2 regions of the Paenibacillus sp. S33 genome follow, and region 2 is predicted to be linked to the other one. Evidence: predicted binding sites of a transcription regulator. Region 2 holds the regulator's gene; the other holds the start of a gene.
What was found. The regulator LexA, encoded in region 2, represses DNA repair genes until DNA is damaged. The targets are predictions, from matches to a motif close to CGAACATATGTTCG.

Region 1: ACWGXJ_RS25685 (YolD-like family protein) is a predicted target of LexA. The motif match lies at 1,199-1,212, and genes of this name have one in related genera.

What each region holds. Positions count from the first base shown of each region.
Region 1 is NZ_JBSIEZ010000002.1:135,556-143,688, reverse strand. Features, by position in the region: gene ACWGXJ_RS25690 (hypothetical protein) at 200-1,090, opposite strand; gene ACWGXJ_RS25685 (YolD-like family protein) at 1,252-1,608, shown strand; gene ACWGXJ_RS25680 (thermonuclease family protein) at 1,702-2,793, shown strand; gene ACWGXJ_RS25675 (NUDIX domain-containing protein) at 2,820-4,283, shown strand; rRNA gene rrf (5S ribosomal RNA) at 4,744-4,860, shown strand; gene ACWGXJ_RS25665 (hypothetical protein) at 4,996-5,124, shown strand.
Region 2 is NZ_JBSIEZ010000001.1:3,002,599-3,010,731, forward strand. Features, by position in the region: gene ACWGXJ_RS13715 (HAD family hydrolase) at 1-731, opposite strand, end outside; gene ACWGXJ_RS13720 (hypothetical protein) at 887-1,396, opposite strand; gene ACWGXJ_RS13725 (DUF896 domain-containing protein) at 1,517-1,723, opposite strand; gene ACWGXJ_RS13730 (LysM peptidoglycan-binding domain-containing protein) at 1,832-2,200, opposite strand; gene lexA (transcriptional repressor LexA) at 2,389-3,015, shown strand; gene ACWGXJ_RS13740 (hypothetical protein) at 3,290-3,592, shown strand; gene ACWGXJ_RS13745 (hypothetical protein) at 3,827-3,991, shown strand; gene ACWGXJ_RS13750 (hypothetical protein) at 4,033-4,173, shown strand; gene ACWGXJ_RS13755 (GNAT family N-acetyltransferase) at 4,404-4,943, shown strand; gene tet (Tet(L)/Tet(K)/Tet(45) family tetracycline efflux MFS transporter) at 5,162-6,538, opposite strand; gene ACWGXJ_RS13765 (hypothetical protein) at 7,274-7,396, shown strand; gene ACWGXJ_RS13770 (hypothetical protein) at 7,750-8,088, shown strand; gene ACWGXJ_RS13775 (hypothetical protein) at 8,102-8,133, opposite strand, start outside.

The DNA of each region.
Region 1 (8,133 bases), on a different contig from region 2:
TACGGTCTATTTCTGGATCAAACCTCAATTGCTGACCGCTCTTATAGCGGTAAGTCGTGCAGGGGACGGTGGCTGCCGTTCCCTTTTTCTATTCTTATGTTATCATATTCATTTTATTCAGGCAATGGAATTACCTCTGTTGACAATAGTCATAATAGCTATAGAAATATTAAAACCCCGGATTGCTCCGGGGCTGTTTTTATTCGAGACCAAATTGTGCTTTTGCTTGTAGTTTGTTGCCTTGGAATGTGAAAACGGCATTTGCACCAGGTCCGACTTCACCTTTATACGAATACATTACAGTATAAAATTCGTCTCCTTTTTCACCAACCTCTGAAAGAGCCTCACCGGGACCACCGATAATTTTCGCAACTTCCTCATAAGTCATTCCATTTTTAATCTTGTTATATTTAGCTTTGGTAATGGTTCCGAGGTTTGGCGATTCTGCTACTGTCCGACCCTCTATTTTTCCGTTGTATAGTTTCCAATTGGCTTCTCCCTTAGCACCACGGGAACCAAGTTCACCCTTAAAGGTAACTATATCCCCCGGATTAAGACCATTCAATTCTGAACGATCTGAAACTTTTACAACAATAACATCCCCGAGTTTTTTCTTTTCAGCGCTAATATCTGACCATGATTCACCGTTGTAATCTGCTGGTTTACCATAGACATAAAGGCTGCTTGATCCAGCTTCAATAACAACACCTGACCATGAAACAACTTGATTTCTTACACTGTCGAATGCTTCCCCTTGCTTGGATACTGGCAATGCAAAGAGAGCAGATGAAAACTTATCAAAAGGAAGCGATGTGTCAATCAATGTTTTTTTAGCATCAGTCTGTTCCTTTTGAACTGGTTCAGTAGTAACTTCGTTCTCTTTAACAGGCGTGGTAGCTACCGGTTTGGAATTAGTTTCGGTTGGTTTCTGAGTGTCAGCGACTGATATTCCAATAATAAATACTAGGAAAGCAAGTAAACCAAAGAGAAACATTTTCTTAGTCTTGCCGTTCTTTTTTATTAAAGCTATAGCCCACAAAACAAAAAACACAAAAAAAGCCAGCAAAGCAATCACAGCAATTGCAGTCATTACATAACCCCTATCTATTGGTAATATTATAGTAAAATTAGTATATATGACCTAGGAATAATTTTCTAGCACAAAAGTCTTAGAAGTAGAAAACAAAAGCTCTTGTAAGGAACATACGTTCGGGATATAATTTGAACATATTACATCAGGAGGCTACATACATGGGAAAGAAACTTGAGGGCAATGGATTATGGGAAAGCAGTCGGATAATCATTCCTGAACATAAGGAAGCATACCTAAAGCTTATGAAAGATCGCCAACGGCGTGGTAAGCCTGAACTTGATGATCAAGAAGTGCAGCTAATTGAGCAGGTGCTCATAGTCTCTTACAACACACGTCAGCCTATATCGATAGTGGTTTTTAGTCCGTTCGATGACGAAGAACTCACAGGTGTAATCACGTCTATAAATACTGCTCGCAGGGAAGTAAAACTGTTTCGTGGCGAGGATGATTTTAGTTGGATCAAGTTGGAGGATATCATTTCAGCAAGTAAACTAGCAGATAAATCTAGAGAATAACAAAATATTCGTGCGATTTTTGTAATAAAATTATATATATTGGAAAATGTTCATGGTATATTTATCCTAGAACTAAATACCTAGGGGGATATCATGAGAAGTAATGGAAAGGGAAAGATCATAGGAATTATCTTTGCATTAATTGTAGTTGTTGCGATTATTAAATATTTAGGATTACTGATTATCGCAGGGGGACTTGGTTATTGGGGGTATAAAAAATATCAGAATGCTAAGAGAGAAAATCGGAAGAGTAAACTAGCAATAGTTTTATTTTCACTTGCCGGGATTTTCTTTTTAGCGTTCATCGGGAATCTAACGAATGTTAAGCAGCAGGATTTAGCGAATAAAGCACCAGCTGTTCCAGCTAAAGTAGAACAAACTTCTGCGGTACCTACTACAACTAAATCTGAGCAAACTTCAAACATTGTTTCTACCTCAGCATCTAACGAAAAGGCGGATTCTGAACAACCAAAACGTATTCCTATAACTTTAATAGCGGGAACGGATGGAGATACTTTTAAAGCATCAGTTCAAGGGAAAGAGGAGAAAATTCGATTACTCTTAGTAGATACACCAGAAAGCGTTAAACAGGGTACACCAGTTCAACCGTTCGCAAAAGAAGCCTTTGCTTTTACATTGAAGCAATTAAAGCAAGGTAACCTTTCCCTAGAGCTTGATGTTTCAGAACGAGATAAGTATGGTCGTCTACTTGGCTATGTGTGGGTAGGAGATAAGATGCTGAATGAAATGTTGATCGAGAAAGGATACGCTCGGGTAGCCTACATAAACCCTCCAAACGTTAAATATGTTGATCAATTCAAGAACATTCAAACCACCGCTCAAAAAAATGGGACAGGTATCTGGAGTATTGAAAACTATGCGCAAGAAGATGGATTCAATCAGAAGGTAGTTCAAAAGGCAGTTCAAAAGGCAGTTCAAAAGGCAACTGCAAAGACTGAATCTAAAAGTAATGATTCAAGTGTAAAAGAATCTAAGCCTAAAGTAGTTACTCCTAAAAAGGAAGTCGTCCAAACTTATTCTGAACCAAGAGAATCATCAAGGAATGTATACTATAAAAACTGCTCTGCGGTTCGTGCTGCTGGTGCCGATCCAATTTATGAAGGTGAACCAGGTTACAGTAGAAAGCTGGATCGTGATGGTGACGGAGTGGGATGTGAAAGATAAGAATTTTAGTTAATGGAGAGTGTTATATGTCAAGAATACAACAAGCTATAAACTTTGTTATCCGCGAAGTGGAGGCGCCTGCTCTAGATCATCCTGAACTTGAAAAAGAGTTTAAAAACAAAGTTATACGTTCTAGAACTGTCGTTCGAAATATGAAACGAGTGGGCGATCTTAAAAGATATCTTCAACGTTTTGAAATTGTACAACCTTCAAATTCACCAGGGACAGCGCTATACGAACGGTTTAAAAACCTTGGCTTAGAAACGTACGAAGATTTATATCCTCGTTTTTGTGAAGAGTTTAAGGATGAATTAGATGATGTTACCGTTCTTAACGATTTCGTGATCGGGGCTGACTATACTTCATGGGATATATCCATACTTGCTCGTACTTATGATCCACAGTCAGGTATTTATCTTATTGGTAATAATGATAGATTACAGGCTATCTTCATAAAATCAACTTTCTCAGATGGAAAGTATCCGAATGAATGGATTGTAGAGAATGAAAAGATAAAATATTATTTCTACAGCTTAAGAGGCAATTTCGATCCAAATTACAAATATAATGCTTCAATAATTAACTCCGCTCAAAACAAGACACCGATATATTTGTTTACCAAAGATGGAACTGTTCTTAATTTGAATGGTTTATATGAGTTTGAATCGCATCATTACAACTCTGAAGATGGTTCAAGATGGTTTATCCTGAATAAGTTAAATTCCTTGAATATACAGAGATCTGTAACTACAAAAGAATATTTACAAGAAGTTGATAAGCAAGTTAAGAAAGCCAAAAGATCCACTGATCAGGATCGTAAAGCTAGGTTAAATAATGCTCCTAAAAAACCCGAAAGTGTACCTGTTATCACAACAGCATATAAAAGAAATCCGGATGTAATTGTTGAAGTTTTAAAGCGGGCTAATGGTATTTGTGAAATATGCTACCAACCTGCGCCATTTCTTAGAGCGAGTGATTTATCTCCATATTTAGAAGTACATCATAAAATCCCGTTGGCAGACGGAGGAGACGATACAGTCGAGAATGCAGTTGCTGTTTGCCCCAACTGTCACAGAGAAGAACACTTTGGTGTACAAGCAAAAATTGTTACTGCTGCTCTTATAGTAGATAGAGGAAAGATACTCATCGCTAAGCGAGGAAAAGGTATGAAGCTTGAGGGGAAATGGGAGTTCCCTGGTGGAAAGCTTGAAGCTGGAGAAAGCTTAGAAGAGTGTTTAAAAAGAGAAATTTATGAGGAATTAGGAATGCATATTGATGTTCTTCATCATTATGATGATAGCATCTATAAATACTCTGATGGTGTGATTAGACTAATGGCGTACTGGGCCAAGTGGAATAGCGGCGAAATTAAGGTAAAGGAACATAGTGAGGTTAAATGGATCAATTTTTCCGATTTGAGTTTGTATGAATTTTCTCCAGCTGATGTTCCCTTTATAAACTCATTGCAAAAGATACATTTATTATTCTAAAGAAACGGATTTCATTCATTAAAAAAATCCATAAATATAAAAAAATTATCAACATATATTCAAAATGAGTATGATTATTTTCTTAAAAAGCTACCCTGGGGATAACAGGTTTATCCCCAAGAGTCCACATCGATGGGGAGGTTTGGCGCCTAGATGTCGGCTCATCGTATCCTGGGGCTGAAGTAGGTCCCTCTGCCAGGAACACCGCTGGGTAGCTATGTACGGAAGGGATAAGCACTGAGAGCATCTAAGCGTAAAGCCCCCCTCTAGATGAGATTTCCCAATACGTAAGCCATCTTGAAGACGACGAGGTAGATAGGTTGGGAGTGGAATGCAGTAATGCATGGAGCTGACCAATACGAATCGGTCGGTTTTTTTCTAAGATAAGGCGTAATGAAGTTTCGGATCCAGTTTTCAGGGGGGAATTCCTTGAAGATAGAATTTGCAAAGCAGATTCATGTTTGGTGGTGATAGCGGAGGGGTTCCATAAGTACCCAACTCGAACACGATCGTTAAGCCCTCCAGTGCCAATGGTACTTAGACCGTAGGGTTCTGGGAGAGTAGGACGCCGCCAAGCATGAAAAAAGAGCACAACCTTAAAGACATCATTAGAAATTAATAGTAGATACTAGAGGGGATCATGATATAATTGAGGAAACAAAGTAACCGGTGGGAATGACATGGCGAAGCTGCCCTGAGAGGGGGTGACGCTGTGTCACTTGACTTGATCGTGAAGATTCTGGACGTTATGTTGAAGCTGGTCGGTATATTTGCTGGCCTAAAGACGTTGTTACGCGGACAGAAGAAGTCACGTAAAGCTAAGAAAAACCACCGGCGATAGGTTGGGCCCTGTATCCGGTGGTTTTTCAATTAACTAATTGGGATTCGCCGTGGTCGCCCACTGGCCTTTGTTTAGTCACGATGTCTCACCATCGTGGCTTTTTTTAATATACTCTATTTATGTATTTATTATACCACATAAGGGACATTTTATAACCAAACAAGTAAATTATTTTTTACAGATTTTTTAAGATACAGGCATATTCCGAACTTTAATGTGAAACTTAAGATCAAGTAATTGAAAAGGTTGATGCATCATTAGTATGGTAAAATGACAGTCCAACTATTGAATTAGAGTTTATTTATATTGTATAAATCTTTTTATTATAAGGAAATTTGATTATCTTCTTCGCTCAATATAACGTTGCGATAAAGAGAAGGCCCTACTTAGCTGTGGCATTATGAATTGAATCTTTTGGAGACTTTTATTTGTATTCCTATTGAACACTCATAGAGTCTCCTTTTTTTCGTTCACATAAGCAGAGTGAGGCACTTTAAAGCCTGTACAATTTATAGGGTTCAATAGAAATGGTGACTTATCCTGGGAAATCTCATAGGGTCCACGGGAGTAGAAGAACTAAGTAATTGCTAACCAATTGTGGAGACAAGTCCCTATATGAGGAAGATGAATCCATTCGGCAATCTATTATTACACAGATCCGAAGTAGCTGAAATCAATGAGGATGTTGAGTATGCTCTTAGTAGCATATTGGAAGACATTGAATACGTTTTAGGAGGAAATTTTTAATGGAACAATACTCGATTCTGTTATCTAACCTGCTAGAGTCTATGGAGAACATTTCTAACGCCATAGATGGGGATGATACAAACTAATTCAATGACATTTTTGCAGGTTTTGATCTATTGAAATGTCATTGGATGAATAAAAAATTAATTTCAAAGGTAAGCTTGAAAAATATCAAAGATGTACAACCCAACCCAAAAACGCAAAATCAACCTATTTTTCAATTTATAAAATGGGAAACAAAACGTTTCAAGGATTTACGCTAGGCAAGCATAGGGAGGACGGATGGGAAAAGCCATACTTCACCAAACAGCAAGCTTTAAGAGCTGTAACCGCAGTATCTGATTTCTTCGATTCTCCTGAGGGTTATTGCTCTGAAAAAGACGCATTTATACTCTCAGAGGATATGGAAGAATACGCTGCAACCTACATCTATATTAACGGAGGCAGACAAAGGTATACCCCATTGGGGGAGGGGAAGAGCCCGAAAAAAACTATATGGATATCAATTGTTCAGACGAGTACGCTTATATTTACGCATCAAATGGAAGGGATATGTTAATAGATGAACTGGCGAATCATTGCCCATGGTTTCCCATTACGTATGATCATGCGGAGATCACAAAAGAAGAATATTATGATATTATGAAATTACATGAAAGTGGTTTGGGTAGCTTAGACGCTTATGTTGATCAGTATTAAATAGAGTTTCAAAAGAGGCGTAATTATTTGAATACTAGTTAAATGATAATTGTTAAGCACTGATTAGAAAGTAGAACTTTTTTGCTATATTTTTATGAGTTACCATCAGCATAATGCATAACAAAAAACACGGCATACAAATGTCGTGTTTTTTGCATTAAATATTTATAAATAAGCGAGTCTCTCAACATATTATTTAATAGAGAACCTAAGAGCTCATTGGGCACAGTCTTCTTTAAAACAAACAGAGTACGCTGAGATGCTTGATTTATCCAACCAAGAATATCTTGTTTCGCTAAAAAGAAGTTGAAATAAATGAGCTATGTTTTTTACATAACCTAATAATTTGTTTTTATGCAGATCAGATTCATAAATAAATGCCTAAATGTACGTCTATATGACGGCCAAGATGCTTGAGTTATTAGATTTACGAGTACATGAGTCTGTGAGTCTGTTTGTCCGTTTAGATCGTTCTATTGTTTCATTCTCGTCTTTAAGCCATAATCCGTCTTTGAAATAAACGACATCTCCTTCTTTCACCCCTGTTACACTGCTAATTGGGAACATCTTGTGTCTTTCTTTTGATCTCCCAATGACCGCTTATACCATTCCTTAAACCGATCGTTTATCCCTTTCATTTTTTAAAACCAAATTTATTAAAGCATAAATGAAGTTTTAAATTGCTTGTGTATGCCGTCTTTATCAACGACTAATCGATATCCACCATAAAACCTTTTGATGTACGAGATTGGTTGGCCGCTGCCGTCCGTCACGGAGGAAGTGTAAGTCACCTTATCGTTAGAGACAGGCTTTGGGTTATCAATTATCTGCTTTGGCTGTCATCTCTTGTACCCCCAGAAGAGCCAGGAGAGGGGGCACTCAGCGGGAGTAGCGGCTCCCGTGAGGACTTCTGGAGTCACTTTGCCAGTTGACCAAGGATGCATGTTGAGTTTTACAATTTCAACGTCCGAAAGGCCGATGATCCTGACGACAGTATCGGTTCTGAATACATTAAACCCAACCCAAACATCTTCAAACGATCCAGGACAGTTCTAACGGGTGTCAATGGTTATTATCCTTCCAGACCCTGTATAAACAGGTTGGAGGGAGGTAAGATCTTAAGGAACTCGGTCGAGATTGATTAACCGGAGTCATTTTATGTCAAAAAAACCAAAAAAAATAATATATATTCTCTTTTTGCTGTGTAAATAAGTCAAGAAGGATTTTTAATTCAAGGCTATTGTGATGAAAACAGTTAAGCATTTTAAATTAGCAGGTTGGGTTCATGTTCTGATCGTGAGGTACTAGACGCTTTTTTAATAAGTGTTGCATAAATGAATTTATTTTTTTATTTGACATTATATTGAATACATTTACACAAGATGGTATGTTTTTTTTACATTGATAATGATGAGGATAATAAGGAAGAAGTAGCAACTTAAGAAATGACAAAAATTAATAGTTTCCAACTTCCGTGATACCTTTAATTAACCTAATTATGGATATTACAAGATATTAGAGAGGATGTAATAAGCCTATCACACGGACGATTTGACTAAACAC
Region 2 (8,133 bases):
ATCTCTGTGGTATTGGTTTTAGCGTTCCGGTTCACCCACACCGAGTGTACACCTGCTGCCAATGCTCCTTGAATATCAGTCGTCAGCTTATCTCCTACCATTAAAGCATGTTCAGGCTCAATACCAAGAAGCCCCAAAGCATGCTGAAATATAGACGGATCAGGCTTGCCTCGACCAAAAGAACCTGAAATGACAACATGATCAAAAAAAGGAGCTAATTGAGGAACTCCATCCAGTTTCTCCTGTTGTAGATCAGGGGAGCCATTTGTCAGCAATAACAGTTTGTAATGTCCCTTCAATTGTTCTAGAATCTCGAACGTTTCTTCATATACATGTGGACGCGCGCGTCTTTCCGAAGCAAATTGGGTAGCCAGCTTTTCCGCCAACTTCTCATTATCTATCCCTAGTTGCTGGAGTCCTCTGCGCCATGATTCCTTTCGATAAACAGGGGCCAACTGTTCCAATTGGCGGAATTCAGGTTGCTCACCTGCTGTAAAATTCGCCCACAATCCTTCAAACGGGTTAATGCCGATCATTTGAGTAAAACTAAAGGTTTCATAGGATTCATACAAAGCGCGTGCTTCCTTACGTACCGCTTCCTCCAGAGTTTTCGGATCAACGCCTGCTTCACGGGAGCCTGTTTGGCATGCTGCATCAAATGCCTCTTCTACACTACGTTCATCCCATAAAAGGGTATCATCAAGATCAAACATTACCGCCTGAATCGTCATCTGAATTATCCACTCTCTTTCCACAGTATATGTACACCTATTTGCTCGGTTAAGTATTTGAATCGTTATGTGTGCCCATATTAAGCAAGCGGCCGCAGCATGTTATATGAAATAACATCATACGGCCTTTGTTAAAGAGCTACAGGCTAAATCAGTTATTTCTTGTCCACCTGTATCTGATTGGATAGCGCAAACTTCTCAAGTCGCTCTGCAATGGCATCCGTGTCATAGCGACCTAATGATTTTGTGAAAATGAAATTACCGCCCTTACCTTTTCTTTCAACGGTTACGTAACCCTTTTCAATCTTGATGGCTTTCATGTCCCCTGCCGTCATTGGACGTTCTCTACCACCTTTCAGCATATAGATAGTATCCTTTCCCACTTTCAAATAAGGACGACGGATGAAAAAGATAACAGCCAGCATCAAGTATAGGCCGAATACAAGCCAATCCATCCCTCGCATACCAGTTTTAGTCAAAAAGTAACTCATAAGCATGTACAATACAGAAAGACCAGCCAGCATAATTGGCACAGTAATGTTACGACCACGGAAAATATCCATTGCAGAACCTGCGCCGTTAATGGTTTGAATGCCTTGCTTTTTGCGCGATTTATTTAAATGCGCTGTGTTTTTGCGTACTTTTCTTTCAAATGATCGGGCCATCTCTCAATTCCTTCCCAGATATATTACAATAAAACAATTGCCTCAAAGCTGATCTATATAGATACCGAGAACGGTACCTAAAACAAAAGGCAAATTGCAGGCTTGGGCGCTTTAACAACATTAATGCTTCAGCCCGTCATTTCCCTTCGATGTATCATCGTCCACAAATTCAATCGTTTCAAGCTGCTGCCGAAAATTACGGCGAATGTTACCTAAATAAATTTCCCGAAGATTGGCGCGCTCTGTGGCTTCCTCTTCCGTCAAACCCTCGGATTTTGCTTTGCGCGCTAATTCATTGATGCGCTGTACCAAGCTGTCTATATCCAAATTGTGTCCCCTCCATAAAAGCAAAGATATAATACACTTTGACATGTAGAAAAGAGCTTGTCAAGGCTCCCGCATTACGCTCCCTGACAAGCTCTAATAGTCTATAGGTCAGAAGTTAGGAAGCTTGAGTACCTGACCTGCCTGTACTCCCCGATCCTCTAAACCGTTAATCCGAACAATTCCTTCTATATATACCCGTGTATCCATTCGTTCCGGTTTATGATTTGCGGCAATCTCCCACAACGTATCTCCAGGTTGTACGGTCAGTTTAGTCACTTCTCCCTTGGAAGCTGAGGGTGCCGCGAAAACCGTAAGTACACCTGCCCCTGCAATCCAAGCAACAATCACTAAAATAAGAAGCTTAAGTAAAAGACTATTAGTAATAATTTGCATAAAATGCGCTCTACCCTCTTTTCGGGTCTCCTGCAAATTTTCTGAATTCATCGGAAAAATACTTTGATAAGTGCTATATTTCATCATTGGCTGCGACCTCCAAACGTTTGTTCTTATGTTTTCACAATATAACACGAACATTTGTTTTGTTCAATAGAAAAGAGAACAAAGGTTCGCGATTATTTTTAGGGATTATTTAGAACTTATGTTTGTACGAACGGAGGTTCTATGCTATAATTTTCCCAAACGTTACTAAATGGGGTTGATACGGTATGTCTAAGATTTCGAGCCGCCAGCAGGCCATTCTTGAATTTATCCGCAATGAAGTGCGTCTAAAGGGATACCCCCCTTCTGTACGCGAAATAGGCGAGGCTGTCGGATTGGCCTCCAGTTCTACGGTTCACGGTCATTTGGATCGTTTAGAGAAAAAAGGACTCATTCGACGCGATCCTACAAAACCACGGGCTATTGAGTTACTCGGTCAAGACGAATCGGATAACAGCAACTTGATTAATTACTCCATTAGTCGTGTCCCCGTCGTCGGCAAAGTAACTGCTGGCCTTCCTATTACGGCGACAGAAAATATTGAAGATTACTTTCCTCTTCCCCAACACTTTGTTGGTGAGGATAAAATATTCATGTTATCTGTTGTAGGCGAAAGCATGATTGAGGCTGGGATTGCTAACGGAGACTATGTAATCGTACGTCAGCAGCAGACCGCTGATAATGGCGATATTGTTGTAGCTATGACAGATGAAGACGAAGCTACAGTTAAAACCTTCTACAAAGAAAAAGATCATATCCGGCTTCAACCTGAAAACCCAGCCTTTGAACCGCTTCGCCTGACACACGTCAGCATTTTGGGCAAGGTTGTAGGACTCTTCCGGGACTTCCACTGATTTCTCGTTCTTTCTTCCCCGTTATTCTAACCACTAATACAAAACCGGCTGCCTAGGGCAAGCCGGTTTTGTATTGTTATTATGTATCTCACAACTATTTTTTCATTTCAGCAATCTATTCCTATTGTTTCTACTATAAAATCAGCCTCCTCATCTCAAATAATCACCCACTGATCTTGAGCAGCTATACTGTTATGGGCAAAACTAATAGATCTTTCTTTGTTTTAGATAAATATGGTATATTAATTACTCATAGCTCTGTAGGAGGAATTAAATGAAAAAAATTATAATTTCAGCGTTCGTTGTGATATTTATCGCCATAAGCTGTGTAGTACCAACAATGGATCATTTGTATGCAGAAGAGAAATCACACATAACAACCTACGATCGTATTCAGTACATACAAATACTTATCCATTTCAGGTACTTAGAAAAGCAACTCGAAGCTGTAATTTCCGAAAGAAACAATTACCCAGAAGACAGCCAAGAATATAAACAGCTCTCTGAACAACTGAATCATATTCTTGCTCAAGAGGCGTACTACGAGAAAAAACTTAACACTCTTAATAGTAAATAATTTTCATACTAAACTGCATATTATTTATCTACACTATTAGACTCATGCCGACCTGCCTGTAACATTCTCCTGCAATGTAAAGTTGAAATGGCGAAGACAGGTTCGCATGAGTTTTTTTGTTAACCATTAGTAATATAGGTACCAGCTTCTTTTTGCTTTTAATAGATTTATGCTGATACATTACTATCACAATTGACATAGTATATAGCAGACCTAAGCAAAGGAGATATGCAGATGATCAGAAATAGAGTTAAAACGTATAAGCATCGCATCGGGAAAAACAGATATCTGGTCGTTAAAGTCTTTCAAGCCGCAGCTGCTAAAACAGGAAGCGGAAATGCACTAGCAACCAATGCCTTGAATATCAAAATTTCCAAGCGTAAGCATAAACACCACTAAGATTCATCCGTACCTTCATTTCCTTGAAGGGAGGTGATCATATGAGCAGAAGACATTGCAGACGTGATTTGAGAAGAAGAAGATCAAACATCCGTTCGAATCAAAGAGCCGTTGCGCGTGCAAGAGGTAACGCACTGGCTGTTAATCTGTTTAGCGTGAATGATAGACAACGCAGACGTTAATAATCGTTTTCAAGCAAAAGCAGGAAGGATTCTTCCTGCTTTTTTTGTGTTAAACGGTACACCTAACTACTGCTATGAATCGTTGAAGCAAGGGGACGAGATCGTAGAATATCACACATAGTTGAACAGTCGCTACAATTTTGCTCTTTTTATAAATCTAACAGACAGGAAAAGGTGGTTCTCTTTTAGAATAGTGTGCATAGAGAAATTAAACCAGGAGGAGACAAGCCATGATAATTAAAATGTCACTTTCGAATATGGGAGATTTTAAGAAGTCAAATGAGAATAACGGCTTTATTGTGTCAGGAAGGATTATACCTAAATACGAGAACGATAATTGGACATATATAGAAGAAAGTTTCCCCGAACCATATTTTAAACAGTATGAGGATGATGACGTTGACATCAGTTATATTGATGAACAAGGAAAATCTATTTTTTTATATTATGATGAGAACGACTGTGTTGGGCAAATTAAACTTTGTACTAATTGGAATCGCTATGCTCTAATTGAGGATATTGCCGTCGCTAAAGACTGGAGACACAAGGGAATCGGAGTAGCCTTATTGAGTAAAGCAACCGAGTGGGCTAAGCAGAATAACCTTGTTGGTCTTATGCTTGAAACACAGGATGTGAATGTTTTAGCTTGTCGATTCTATGCTAAAAATAACTTTGTAATCGGCGGAGTTGATACTATGCTATATTCTAACTTTTCCACAGCCCATGAAAAAGCGATTTTTTGGTATTATAAGTTTAAGCATTCAAATTAGCCTATCCTTCTGTAACAAGGCTGAATTTGAAATAATACCATCTTGTACGCACACTTTGCGTTGCTACATTTCCCACCTCTCGTAAAATCAAACTGATCAGCAAACAAAGCTCTGCCAACCAATTAAGATTAGCAGAGCTTTTGATTTATTTAGAGTATCCACTTACTTCAAACGTGAGGATGCGATCATTTTCAGCATGTAATCCTTTTCTGCTCTTATCAGGAATCTGAAACTGAACGTCTATATACAATAACAGTTAAAATCCCGCTAATTATAATGACCACTGTAAAAATCAATAACATATTGCTATATAAATAAGCAGATGGAAAATTAATGATTGGTATAAATTTTTGATGAATAAAACGTATTGATAATAAGCCTCCTACAACTGAAATCCCTGTTCCTTCTGATAAAAAGCTTATAAAATTAAGCAAGCTCATTCCTGCGCCAGCTTCTTCTTGTCTTAAACTACTTGAAACAATAGTGGATATTACTGTTTTAATAAAAGAAAGACCACCGAAAACAAAGACTATAATAATAGACATCAGCCAAGGTGTCATTTCAATAAAGAAAGCAGCTATCAAAAAGCTGACGGCAAGAAATGCAACGCCGACTGCTAGCACATGTAAGGAACCTTTCTTATCAACAAGTGCTCCTCCAAGGAAACCAAAGAAAATAACACTCATCGTTCCAGGAAAAATAATTCCACTGCCAATCATTGCGGTACTTAAGTGATGAACGTCTTTCATCATATAAGGGACCATAGAAACAAATCCAGCTACGGTACCAAACATAAGTCCGCCACAAAGGATTCCTATCATAAATGCAGTATTTTTCCCCAATGAAGGATCAACAAAAGGATTGGTTACTTGTCTGATATGCTTTAAAAAGATCAAGAAAAAAAGAATACTTATCACCAGAAAAGAAATTCTGTAAGACGTTGTATACAACATAAACATTACAATGCCTAGAGATATAAGCACGATTCCTGCAATGTCAAGTGAACCCTTTGATATGACTTCCTTTTTCAATAATTTTATCAGAAAGGGAACAGTGACAAACGTTAGAACAGGAAGAAGCAGTAAATGAGACCAATGAATATAATGAGCAATCATCCCACCAATAGCCGGTCCTATCCCTTCACCCATTGCTACGATAGACCCGATGAGGCCATATGCCTTGCCCCTGTTTTCTTTTGGGATATAGCGAGCAACTACGACCATCACAAGTGAAGGAAATGCAGCTGCACCAATCCCTTGTATAAATCGCCCCAAGATAAGTGTTGGATAAAAAGTATGTCCCATAAATCCAATTAATGATCCTATGCAATTCACTATGATTCCAAACAGAAGCAACCTTTTAATACCTAGCTGATCAGATAGCTTTCCGTATACAGCGGTTCCTATAGAAAAACTTAGCATAAAGGCAGTATTTACCCAATTTGTAACGGCTGGTGTTTTATTGAATTCATCAGCAATATCAGGTAAAGAGATATTAAGAACCATTTCATTTAACACACTAAAAAACGAAAGAACACAAAGCCACATTAAAATTTGGTTATGGCGTAAAACAGACTGTGAATAAGGGGTTTTCACTTTTGACCCTCCAGAAATGAGGGTTAACGTAGTTTATAGGGTCAATGATACGCTCCCTCTTTAAATTGTCCCCAATTATATTTATCACACTTCAAATAAAACGCCTCCCATACCTATTTTTTTCATTCTACCACCTTATCTAGAATGGGAAAAGATGTAATTATATATACGAATGCAACAATCCATGAATTACAATTTTAAAGTTTTTTCAGATCCCCTTTAAAGTTAATGAAGTAAGTAACGATGTAGCAATATATATCCGATCTTTTCCATCCATTTGTTTTAAATATAAAAAACAAACCACTCCATAAATAAGATACATTCAAGACATGAGTGCAGCCTCCTGATGTGTTATGCGCAAATTATATTCCGAGTACAAAAAATAAGCTCCATATCATTGGAGGTTTAATACAGCGCGTATTTCCATATGAGAAAATGTAATGATCTTTGGGTCACCATTCCAGCCCTCTATGATTACAATATAGAGCGTATATCGCTCTTGTTGTCCCCCTCTTCCAAAACCAGCAGACGCGCCTTTATGTCCACTACACTGCTACCTGTTTTCAACTCCAGTTCCTTCATGTTGGGCCCACGTCATTGCTCAGTAGAATAACTGTAGAGTATTGGTAGTAGCGTTTTGATATCGGGTAACAAAGCGCTCAACTTCTTTGTTACCTGTCGTTTTCCGTATACTATACAGATCAGAACAATGAACGATAAAAGAGGATACAACTATTGCGCAACAATAGCGGATTAGACGGTTGCCCAAGCGACACTGAACTTTTTCAGAAGTTTACGATGGTGTACGTGAAGCCATGGAAAGAATATGGGGGCGATATTCCTGAGCCAGTAGGATAAGACAAGAACTAGCAGTAAACTTAATGTGTGTATTCCTAAAAGCCTGTGTCGTCCAATGCCAAAAAGGGCTGCCGCAAATGTTTCCTTGAACCAGCATTGTCTTTAAAAACTTGAGCAAATGAGAAATTTACAATAAAATCCGGAGTTCACAACTCCGTTAACCCAGTCTAAACAGACGTATCCCAGCTAGTACCAGCCTCAAACAGCAGGTCATTCACCAGATTGATGCCAAGATGCCAAAGGCTGAGGATAGCTGCCACTTCCGTAAAACAGTTTCCAATTAAGCGTACAATCGCAGCACGTTAGATACATTTAAACTAATCAGGAAATTATCCAAGTAGGGGGAAATAACCATGGCATTTGAAGGTTATAGAGAAGACAAACGAGGACATTGGTTTGACTGGCCATTCCCCTTGTCGGTATCAATACTGTATGTAGATGCGGATGTAGACGTAGATGTAGATGTAGATGAAACAGAAACGAAATGGTACCTCATTGTCGAAGAAGAAAAACATTTGATCCGAATTAGGGATGAAAAGCAAATTGAACTGCTTCATCACTGCATGTATGGAATCTTGTTAAATGACGAGAAGATCAACTGGATTATTGATAAAAATGGCGGTAGATTTACCTATCACGACAGTGTGCAAGATTTCATCAAATTCCAGAAAGAATACCTGGATATATTCTAAAAGCCGTGAACAGTTAAAGGCTCTGCAGACCAATTAAGGTAACAG